DNA from 3 places in the Klebsiella sp. B345 genome. Region 1 is predicted to be linked to each of the others. Evidence: predicted binding sites of a transcription regulator. Region 1 holds the regulator's gene; each other region holds the start of a gene.
The links. Region 1 encodes PhoB, which activates phosphate uptake and scavenging genes when phosphate is short. Its sites were predicted from a motif close to CTGTCATAAAACTGNCNNAT; they were not measured.
Positions count from the first base shown of each region.

Region 1 (3,283 bases):
GCTAAGGGTCTGCGCTTCGCGCTCCACCACCCGCAGCATCATCGGCACGTCAATTTTGTCATTCATCGCCAGCGACGGTGCGGCTTCAATACGCGACAGGGTTAGCAGCTGTTTGACCAGCCCTTCCATGCGCTGAGTTTGCTCGCGCATGGTATGCAGGGCTTTCTCGCGCGTCATCCCTTCCAGCACCTGTTCCTGCATCATCTCCAGATAGCCCTGCAGCACCGTCAACGGCGTGCGCAGCTCGTGGCTAACGTTGGCAAAAAAGTTGCGTCGCGCCCCTTCAAGCTGGTGCATCTGCGTGACGTCGCGTGCCACCATCAGCCACTGTTTGTCGCTGTAGGGCATCACGCGGATCTCCAGATGGCGAGCCGTATTCAGCACCAGATTGAGAGGTTTGGAGAAGTCTCTGTTTTTGAGGTAGTTGGCAAATTCAGGGTAACGCAGAAGGTTGAGAATGTTTTGTCCGCTGTCGTCCGGCCAGCGCAGATTCAGGATCTGCTGCGCCAGGCCATTACACCAGAAGATGGCCCCCTCCTCCGTCGTCAGCACCACCGCATCGGGCAACGACTCGGCCCCGCTACGAAAGCGTTTGATCAGACTGCCCAGCTCGCGTCGGCGCTTTTTATTACGCATTTGCATCTGGTGGAGGCCATACAGCAACGGTTCCCAGCTGCCGCTTCCCGGCGGCGGCGTCATGCTGCGGTCAACCCACAGCCACCACGACAGGCGCATCAGGTTCCAGAAATGCCATATCAGCAGGCCGGTCACCGCCGCTAACAAAAACCACGGCAGGTGACCAAAAATCGCCCCAAGGATCAGGGCCGGTATACAACATAAGAAAAGCTCAAGCGCCAGCCTTTTCCATGACAGCCGTTCCAGCACGGTTCACACTCCTGTCGACATTCAGAAACGAGCGGAGAAACGATACCCTGTGCCGCGAACCGTTTGTACCATCCGGTCATGGCCGCTAAGTTCCAGCGCTTTACGTAGACGACGAATGTGCACATCCACCGTTCGGTCTTCTACATACACGTTCGTACCCCAGACGTGATTCAGCAGCTGTTCGCGGCTGTACACGCGTTCCGGGTGGGTCATAAAGAAATGTAATAATTTAAATTCCGTTGGCCCCATGTCCAGCGGACTTTCACCGGTCATCACGCGATGCGAGGAAGGATCCAGGCTAAGGCCTTGCATTTCAATCACTTCTTCTACCGCCATCGGCGAAATTCGACGCATCACCGCTTTGATACGCGCCACCAGCTCTTTCGGTGAGAAAGGCTTGGTGATGTAATCGTCGGCCCCGGTTTCCAGGCCACGAACGCGGTCTTCTTCTTCGCCGCGTGCGGTCAGCATCACCACCGGAATATCCCGGGTCATCGCTTCGCGCTTCAGCTGTTTAATAAACTGCAGACCCGACCCGCCCGGCAACATCCAGTCAAGGAGAATCAAATCAGGCCAGGGTTCATTGAGTTGATTCACCGCACTGTCATAATCTTCCGCCTCGACGGGCTGAAAGCCGTTTTGCTCCAGAACAAAGCAGACCATTTCGCGGATCGGAGCTTCATCTTCAACGACCAGAATTCTTCTCGCCATTATTTACCCTGTGTTTTTTAGCCATCAGTATAGAGTGCGGCGTCATTATGCGTCAGTTTTGTGACAGATTTATGAAAAAAATGACCGTCTGATGATCGTAGATTTCGAATGATGACAAGGAGTAACCGACAATCCGATCGCGGCTCGGGGAGGCAACCTGAAGGATGAAGAATATATACCCAAAATTATTCGAGTTGCTTGTAGGCAGCAAGGCCGTGACAAATCGGTATTAACCGATTTGAACAGCGCTTGCGCTGGCCCGAAGGGTGAGCCTCATCATCAATGAGGCTCATAATCCCCAGGAGCTTACTCGGGTAAGTGACTGGGGTGAACGGGTGCAGCTAACACCCAAGCAACTTGAAGGATGAAGGGTATAATGCGCTCATGCTTTTTCGTCAGGAAATCATTATGCGCATCATTCATACCTCTGACTGGCACCTGGGTCAGAATTTTTACAGTAAAAGCCGTGCCGCCGAACATTCGGCCTTTCTCGACTGGCTGCTGTCCATTGCTCAGCAGCACGAGGTCGATGCCATTATTGTCGCCGGCGATATTTTTGATACCGGATCGCCTCCCAGCTACGCCCGCGAACTGTATAACCACTTTGTGGTGCAGCTTCAGCAGACCGGCTGCCAGTTGGTGGTGCTGGCCGGCAATCATGATTCGGTCGCGACCCTGAATGAATCCCGCGATATCCTGGCCTTTTTGAAAACCACGGTGGTGGCCAACGCGGGCCATGCCCCCTTTATCCTGCCCCTGCGTGACGGCACCCCCGGCGCTGTTTTTTGCCCGGTGCCTTTCCTGCGCCCACGCGAGCTGGTCACCAGCCAGGCCGGCCATTCAAGCGGCGAGAAGCAACAGCAGCTGTTAAGCGCTATCAGCGACTATTATCAACAGCAGTATCAGCAGGCCTGCGCCCTGCGCGGCGATCGGCCGCTGCCGATTATTGCCAGCGGTCACCTGACCACCGTCGGCGCCAGTAAAAGTGATGCCGTACGCGATATCTATATCGGTACCCTGGAAGCGTTCCCCGCCAGCCATTTCCCGCCGGTTGACTATATTGCACTCGGCCATATTCACCGGGCGCAGTTGGTTGGCGGCAACGAACATATTCGCTACAGCGGCTCACCGATTTCCCTCAGCTTTGACGAGACCGGGAAAAGTAAAAGCGTCAATCTGGTAACGTTTACTGACGGCTATCTGACAGACGTTAGCCCGCTGACGGTGCCGGTTACCCAGCCGCTGGCGGTCCTGAAAGGCGATTTCGCCAGCATCAGCGAACAGCTCACCCAGTGGCGGGACGCCCCAGCGAACCCCGTCACATGGCTGGATATTGAAATCACCAGCGACGAATACCTGCATGATATCCAACGTAAAATTCAGGCCCTGGCCGATGACCTGCCGGTGGAAGTACTGCTGGTCCGCCGCAGCCGCGCCCAGCGCGAACGGATCCTCGCCGGGGAACGCCGCGAAACGCTCAGTGAATTACGCGTGGAAGACGTGTTTGAACGCCGCCTGGCACAGGAAACGCTGGAAGAGACGCAGCAGCAGCGCCTGAAGCAGCTGTTTAACGAAACGTTGCATAGCCTGCACGGTGAGGAGCACCTGTGAAAATTCTGAGCTTGCGCCTGAAGAATATCAACTCGCTAAAAGGCGAATGGAAAATCGACTTCACCGCTGAACCGTT
Region 1 is NZ_CP180443.1:4,097,993-4,101,275, reverse strand. Features, by position in the region: gene phoR (phosphate regulon sensor histidine kinase PhoR) at 1-885, opposite strand, end outside; gene phoB (phosphate response regulator transcription factor PhoB) at 907-1,596, opposite strand; gene sbcD (exonuclease subunit SbcD) at 2,005-3,207, shown strand; gene sbcC (exonuclease subunit SbcC) at 3,204-3,283, shown strand, end outside.

Region 2 (3,283 bases), 1.3 Mb from region 1:
AACCAGAAACACGATGGTTGAGGTATAAGGTGCGGAGTTATCCGGCAGGCGTTTCAGCCAGTTTTTATCGATACGACCGCGTTCAGCGATCGCGTCAACGTCATAGGCCAGTGCCAGGGTGACCACATCGGCTTCAATACCGTTGATGACCGACGTCGCCTGCTTGCCTGAACCGCCGTGCGACTGACGAATAACCACGTTGTCGCCCGTTTCCTGTTTCCAGTGTGCGCTGAACGCTTTGTTGTACTGTTCGTACAGTTCGCGCGTTGGATCATAAGATACGTTTAATAACTGAATGTCTTTTGCCAGAACGCTGGCGGATGCCAGCAACAGAGTTAACCCAACGCCCCACTTATTCATCGCACCGCTCTCTTTATGTCGTGTTGTGATGGGATAAGCGTGCCAGAAAGCGAACCAATGATTAAAGAATAAAAAAAGATTGGCTATAACTTGAGAGTATATATAACGCGGGGAAATGCTTACCCTCCCCCGAACAGGAGAGGGTGAGGACGAGAGGGTTACACTTCTTCCATGCGACCCAGCAGTGCCTGCAGACGATCCTGCCAGCCCTGCTGCTGTTCTCTCAGCTGACCGTTTTCACGTTCCAGCTCTTCACGGCTGTGCTGTGCGCCCTGAACTTCCTGCGCCAGCGTGTTGTTTTTTTCTTTCAGCTCTTCGATTTCCATCTGTAACAGAGTGATGGTATCAATCGCCTGCTGTACTTTTGATTCTAATTTCTCAAACACTTCTAATGACATCGTCATACCTCTCCTGAACTTGCAAGGCGTTGATAGAGTACTATCCCGTACACGCCGTCCTTCAAGCTGCTTCTGCGTTAGCGGGTTCGCCCCGGTCGCTTACTACAGTAAGCGGCTGAGGATTCATTCGCTGGCCGTTTTGACGCATCCCGAATGATGTTGTGTACCTACGCGGTGACGCCTTAACGAAAATAAGCGCGCTACAGTGATCATGCTGTCGATTGTATGAATCCCCGCCGTCCCTGTCCAGCGACAACCCGCGTAGATCGCGGTTTGCAACACTTTTCAGTCTTTACCTGGCGCATTCGGCGCTTTTCCCCGGAACTTCTCCCGCAATTGTTAATCAATGGGTTAACAAAAATCGCCATCAAACTGTCTTTGATGTGTCACAACACGCGTTTATAGCGCGAAATCGCTCATTTTCTTGACGCAGTACACACATTTATATTTCGATATTTCTCGTTTTTGTTCGTTAACGATAAATTAACACTATGCCTACATGGCAGCGTGGTCGCTTGCGACCTTCATACATACCATAATCACCACTTCGCTTCAGGATTCGATATGAGCCAAACATCAACATTAAAAGGCCAATGCATCGCAGAGTTCCTAGGTACCGGGTTGTTGATCTTTTTCGGGGTTGGATGCGTTGCCGCATTAAAAGTGGCAGGTGCCAGCTTCGGTCAGTGGGAAATCAGCATCATCTGGGGTCTGGGGGTGGCCATGGCTATCTATCTGACCGCGGGTGTTTCCGGTGCACACCTCAACCCTGCCGTCACGATCGCACTGTGGCTTTTTGCCTGCTTCGACGGGCGTAAAGTTGTACCCTTTATCTTTTCTCAATTTGCCGGCGCCTTTTGCGCTGCAGCGTTAGTTTACGGGCTTTACTACAATCTTTTCTTCGATTTCGAACACAGCCACAATATGGTGCGTGGCAGCGTCGAAAGTCTTGAGCTGGCCGGTATCTTCTCCACTTACCCGAACCCACATATCAATTTTGTGCAGGCATTCGCGGTAGAAATGGTGATTACCGCTATCCTGATGGGCGTGATTCTGGCGCTGACCGACGATGGCAACGGTATACCGCGTGGCCCGCTGGCACCGCTGTTGATTGGTCTGTTAATCGCCGTCATCGGCGCATCAATGGGGCCGCTGACTGGTTTTGCCATGAACCCGGCACGTGACCTGGGGCCAAAAACGTTCGCCTGGCTCGCCGGCTGGGGTGACGTCGCCTTTACCGGCGGCAAAGATATCCCTTATTTCCTGGTGCCGCTGTGCGCGCCGGTGGTGGGCGCCGCACTGGGCGCGTTCAGCTACCGCAAGCTGATTGGCCGCCATCTGCCATGCGACACCTGCGTCGAGGAAGAGAAAGAGACCTCCTCTACAACGCAACACAACGCTTCGCTGTAATCTGACTACGGGACACATACTATGACCGACAAAAAATATATCGTTGCGCTCGACCAGGGCACCACCAGCTCCCGGGCCGTTGTGATGGATCATGATGCCAATATCGTCAGCGTATCGCAGCGCGAATTTGAACAAATTTATCCGCGACCAGGCTGGGTTGAGCACGACCCGATGGAGATCTGGGCTTCCCAAAGCTCCACGCTGGTTGAAGTACTGGCGAAAGCCGATATTAGCTCCGATGAGATTGCCGCTATCGGCATCACCAACCAACGCGAAACCGCCATTGTGTGGGAACGCGAAACGGGCAAGCCGATTTATAACGCGATCGTCTGGCAGTGCCGTCGTACCGCCGAGATCTGTGAGCAACTGAAGCGTGACGGGATGGAAGAGTACATCCGTCAGGCCACCGGCCTGGTGGTTGACCCGTACTTCTCCGGGACCAAAGTAAAATGGATTCTGGACCACATTGAAGGTTCACGTGAGCGCGCAAAACGCGGCGAGCTGCTGTTTGGCACCGTGGATACCTGGCTGGTATGGAAAATGACCCAGGGCCGCGTCCACGTGACCGACTACACCAACGCCTCGCGTACCATGCTGTTCAATATTAACGATCTGGACTGGGACGATAAGATGCTCGACGCGCTGGATATTCCGCGCGCCATGCTGCCGGAAGTACGCAAGTCTTCCGAAGTGTACGGTCAGACCAACATCGGTGGTAAAGGCGGTACGCGTATTCCTATCGCCGGCATCGCGGGCGACCAGCAGGCGGCACTGTTCGGCCAGCTGTGCGTTAAAGAGGGGATGGCGAAGAACACCTACGGTACCGGCTGCTTTATGCTGATGAATACCGGTGAGAAAGCGGTGGCGTCGACTCACGGCCTGCTGACCACCATCGCCTGCGGTCCGCGTGGTGAAGTGAACTATGCGCTGGAAGGCGCGGTGTTTATGGCCGGTGCCTCTATTCAGTGGCTGCGCGACGAAATGAAACTGATTAACGACGCGTTCGATTCCGAATATTTCGCCACCAAGGTGAAAGATACCAACGGGGTGTATGTCGTCCCGGCGTTTACCGGCCTCGGCGCACCATACTGGGACCCGTATGCACGCGGCGCGAT
Region 2 is NZ_CP180443.1:2,845,904-2,849,186, forward strand. Features, by position in the region: gene ACMYSO_RS13410 (sulfate ABC transporter substrate-binding protein) at 1-360, opposite strand, end outside; gene zapB (septal ring assembly protein ZapB) at 519-764, opposite strand; gene ACMYSO_RS13420 (MIP/aquaporin family protein) at 1,323-2,168, shown strand; gene glpK (glycerol kinase GlpK) at 2,190-3,283, shown strand, end outside.
Region 2: a site for PhoB is predicted at 1,131-1,150, ahead of ACMYSO_RS13420 (MIP/aquaporin family protein). Genes of this name have one in related genera too.

Region 3 (3,283 bases), 1.1 Mb from region 1:
AACAGGATCAGCCCCAGCTCCATCAGCGCTGCCACGTGCAGGCCGCTTTCAGCTTCGGCAAACTCATTCGCCAGTGCGGAGGTAATACTGTTGCCCGGCATATACAGCGACGCGCTATCCAGCTGGTAGGTGTTGCCGATAATAAAGGTTACCGCCATGGTTTCCCCCAACGCACGCCCCAGACCCAGCATCACCCCACCAATTACCCCATTCTTGGTAAAAGGCAGCACGATTCGCCAGATAACTTCCCAGGTGGTGCAGCCGATACCATAGGCCGACTCTTTCATCATGACCGGCGTCTGTTCGAACACATCACGCATCACCGCCGCAATGTACGGGATGATCATGATGGCGAGGATCACGCCAGCGGCCAGAATACCGATACCAAACGCCGGACCAGCAAACAGTGCGCCGACAAACGGGATCGTCGACAGTACGTTACCCACCGGCTCCTGGAAGTACTTGGCAAACAGCGGGGCAAAGATAAACAGGCCCCACATGCCATAAACAATACTCGGGATAGCCGCCAGCAGTTCAATCGCGATACCAAGAGGACGCTTCAGCCAGGCAGGAGAAAGTTCGGTCAGGAACAGTGCGATACCAAAACTCACCGGAACGGCAATCAGTAACGCAATAAACGAGGTCACCAGCGTCCCGTAGATGGGCACCAGCGCACCGAAGATTTCGTTTGGCGCATCCCACTCTTTGGTCCACAAAAAGGAAAAACCAAACTTCTGAATGCTTGGCCAGGAAGAAATAATGAGGGAAACGATGATGCCGCCCAGCATCAATAGCACAATCAGCGCCGCCAGTTTTACCAGCACGCTGAAAATTATGTCACCCTTTTTCCCCGGAGGGTTAAATGCCGGCTTGGTTGCAGCCATAAGTTACTCTTTCTGTTTGGGCCTGGAAGCGCGCATTTTAGCGTGCCTCCAGGCTAACGTAATGCTATACCCTAAATAATTCGAGTTGCAGCCAACGCAGATGCGGCTCGAAGTATGACGGGTATTTAGTACAGCGCTTTACCGCTGCTGTCTTTCACGTTGGTTTTCCATGCAGCACGAACCTGCTCAACCACGCTTTCCGGCAGCGTTGCGTAATCCAGGGCGTTAGCTTCTTTACCGCCGTTTTTGTACGCCCAGTCGAAGAACTTCAGCACTTCTGCCGTCTGCTCCGGTTTGGTCGTCGCTTTGTGAACCAGGATAAAGGTCGTTGAAGTGATCGGCCATGCATTTTCACCTTTCTGGTTGGTCAGATCCTGTGCGAAGGATTTGCTCCAGTCGATGCCTTTTGCGGCATTAGCAAAGTTATCTTCGGTCGGGCTAACCGGCTTACCATCTGCGGAGAGCAGCTTGGTATAAGCCAGGTTGTTCTGCTTAGCGTAAGCGTATTCTACGTAGCCAATGGAGCCTGGCAGACGCTGTACGAACGCAGCGATACCGTCGTTGCCTTTACCGCCCAGACCGGTCGGCCAGTTAACGGTAGAGCCAGCGCCAATCTTAGATTTCCACTCTTCGTTCACTTTTGACAGGTAGCTGGTGAACACGAAGGAAGTACCGGAACCGTCAGCGCGACGCACCACAGCAATGTTCTGCGAAGGCAGTTTCATGCCCGGGTTGAGTTTAGCGATCGCTTCATCATCCCACTTCTTAATTTTGCCAAGGTAGATATCACCCAGCGTTTTACCGTCCAGTACCAGCTCGCCAGACTTCACGCCAGGCAGGTTAATCGCCAGCACCACACCGCCGATCACGGTCGGGAACTGGAACAGGCCTTCCTGCGCCAGCTTGTCATCAGACAGAGGAGCATCAGAAGCACCGAAATCAACGGTGTTAGCAATAATCTGTTTTACACCACCGGAAGAACCGATCCCCTGGTAGTTCACTTTATTGCTGGTTTCTTTCTGATAGGTATCAGCCCATTTGGCATACACCGGTGCAGGGAAAGTTGCGCCCGCGCCAGTCAGACTTGCTGCTGCAAAAGCAGAGAAAGCGCTCATCGATAAGGTCGCGGCGACAACTGTTGCGACGGTGGTACGCATAACGTTCATAATGTCTCCTGCTGGGTTCGTAAATTGTTGTTTCAAGGCTATGGTGAGCAAAATAGGACAAAGAGGTGACAGTAAAATGTACGAATTATTACAGTTTTATGACACCCAAAAAGACAGCGATCGCGTAAAAATAAAAACAATATAAATCATAATGTTAATTTCTTTCATGACCGAAACATTGCAGGAAAATTTTCTTTTTATGACACGTAAGATCGTAGTCGAAGATGACGCTTTGTCATAAACCAGCGCCCGGGAATTTTGTTTGGGGGCGATGAATAAAGTGGTAAAAATGACAAAAAAAGGCCGCCATTTGGCGGCCCTTGTCACGACAGGTGTTGTTTTATTCTACGGTAACCGATTTCGCCAGGTTACGCGGCTGGTCAACGTCGGTGCCTTTAATCAGCGCGACGTGGTACGCCAGCAGCTGCAGCGGCACGGTGTAGAAGATCGGCGCAATCACCTCTTCCACATGCGGCATTTCGATAATGTGCATGTTGTCGCTGCTGGTGAATCCAGCCTCGCCGTCGGCGAAGACGTACAGCTGACCTCCACGGGCGCGAACTTCCTCAATGTTGGATTTCAGTTTTTCCAGCAGTTCGTTGTTCGGTGCCACGACGATCACCGGCATTTCAGCGTCAATCAGCGCCAGAGGCCCGTGTTTCAGCTCGCCCGCCGCATAGGCTTCCGCATGAATGTAAGAGATCTCTTTCAGCTTCAACGCCCCTTCCAGAGCGATCGGGTACTGATCGCCACGGCCAAGGAACAGCGCATGGTGCTTATCAGAGAAGCTCTCAGCCAGCGCTTCGATACGCTTATCCTGAGACAGCATCTGCTCAATACGGTTTGGCAGAGCCTGCAAACCATGCACGATATCGTGCTCAATCGCCACATCCTGACCTTTAAGGCGCGCCAGTTTTGCCACCAGCAGCAGCAGCACGGTCAGTTGAGTGGTGAAAGCCTTGGTCGAAGCAACGCCAATCTCGGTGCCCGCTTTGGTCATTAACGACAAATCGGACTCACGCACCAGCGAAGAGCCGGCAACGTTACAAATCGCCAGCGAACCGAGGTAACCCAGCTCTTTTGACAAACGCAGTGCAGCCAGGGTATCCGCCGTCTCACCGGACTGAGAGAGGGTGATCATCAGGCTGTTGCGGCGCACCGCTGATTTGCGATAGCGGAATTCAGAGGCGATTTCGACATCACAAGGGACGCCCGCCAGCGCTTCAAACCAGT
Region 3 is NZ_CP180443.1:2,970,724-2,974,006, forward strand. Features, by position in the region: gene pstC (phosphate ABC transporter permease PstC) at 1-884, opposite strand, end outside; gene pstS (phosphate ABC transporter substrate-binding protein PstS) at 1,010-2,050, opposite strand; gene glmS (glutamine--fructose-6-phosphate transaminase (isomerizing)) at 2,391-3,283, opposite strand, start outside.
Region 3: a site for PhoB is predicted at 2,136-2,155, ahead of pstS (phosphate ABC transporter substrate-binding protein PstS). Genes of this name have one in related genera too.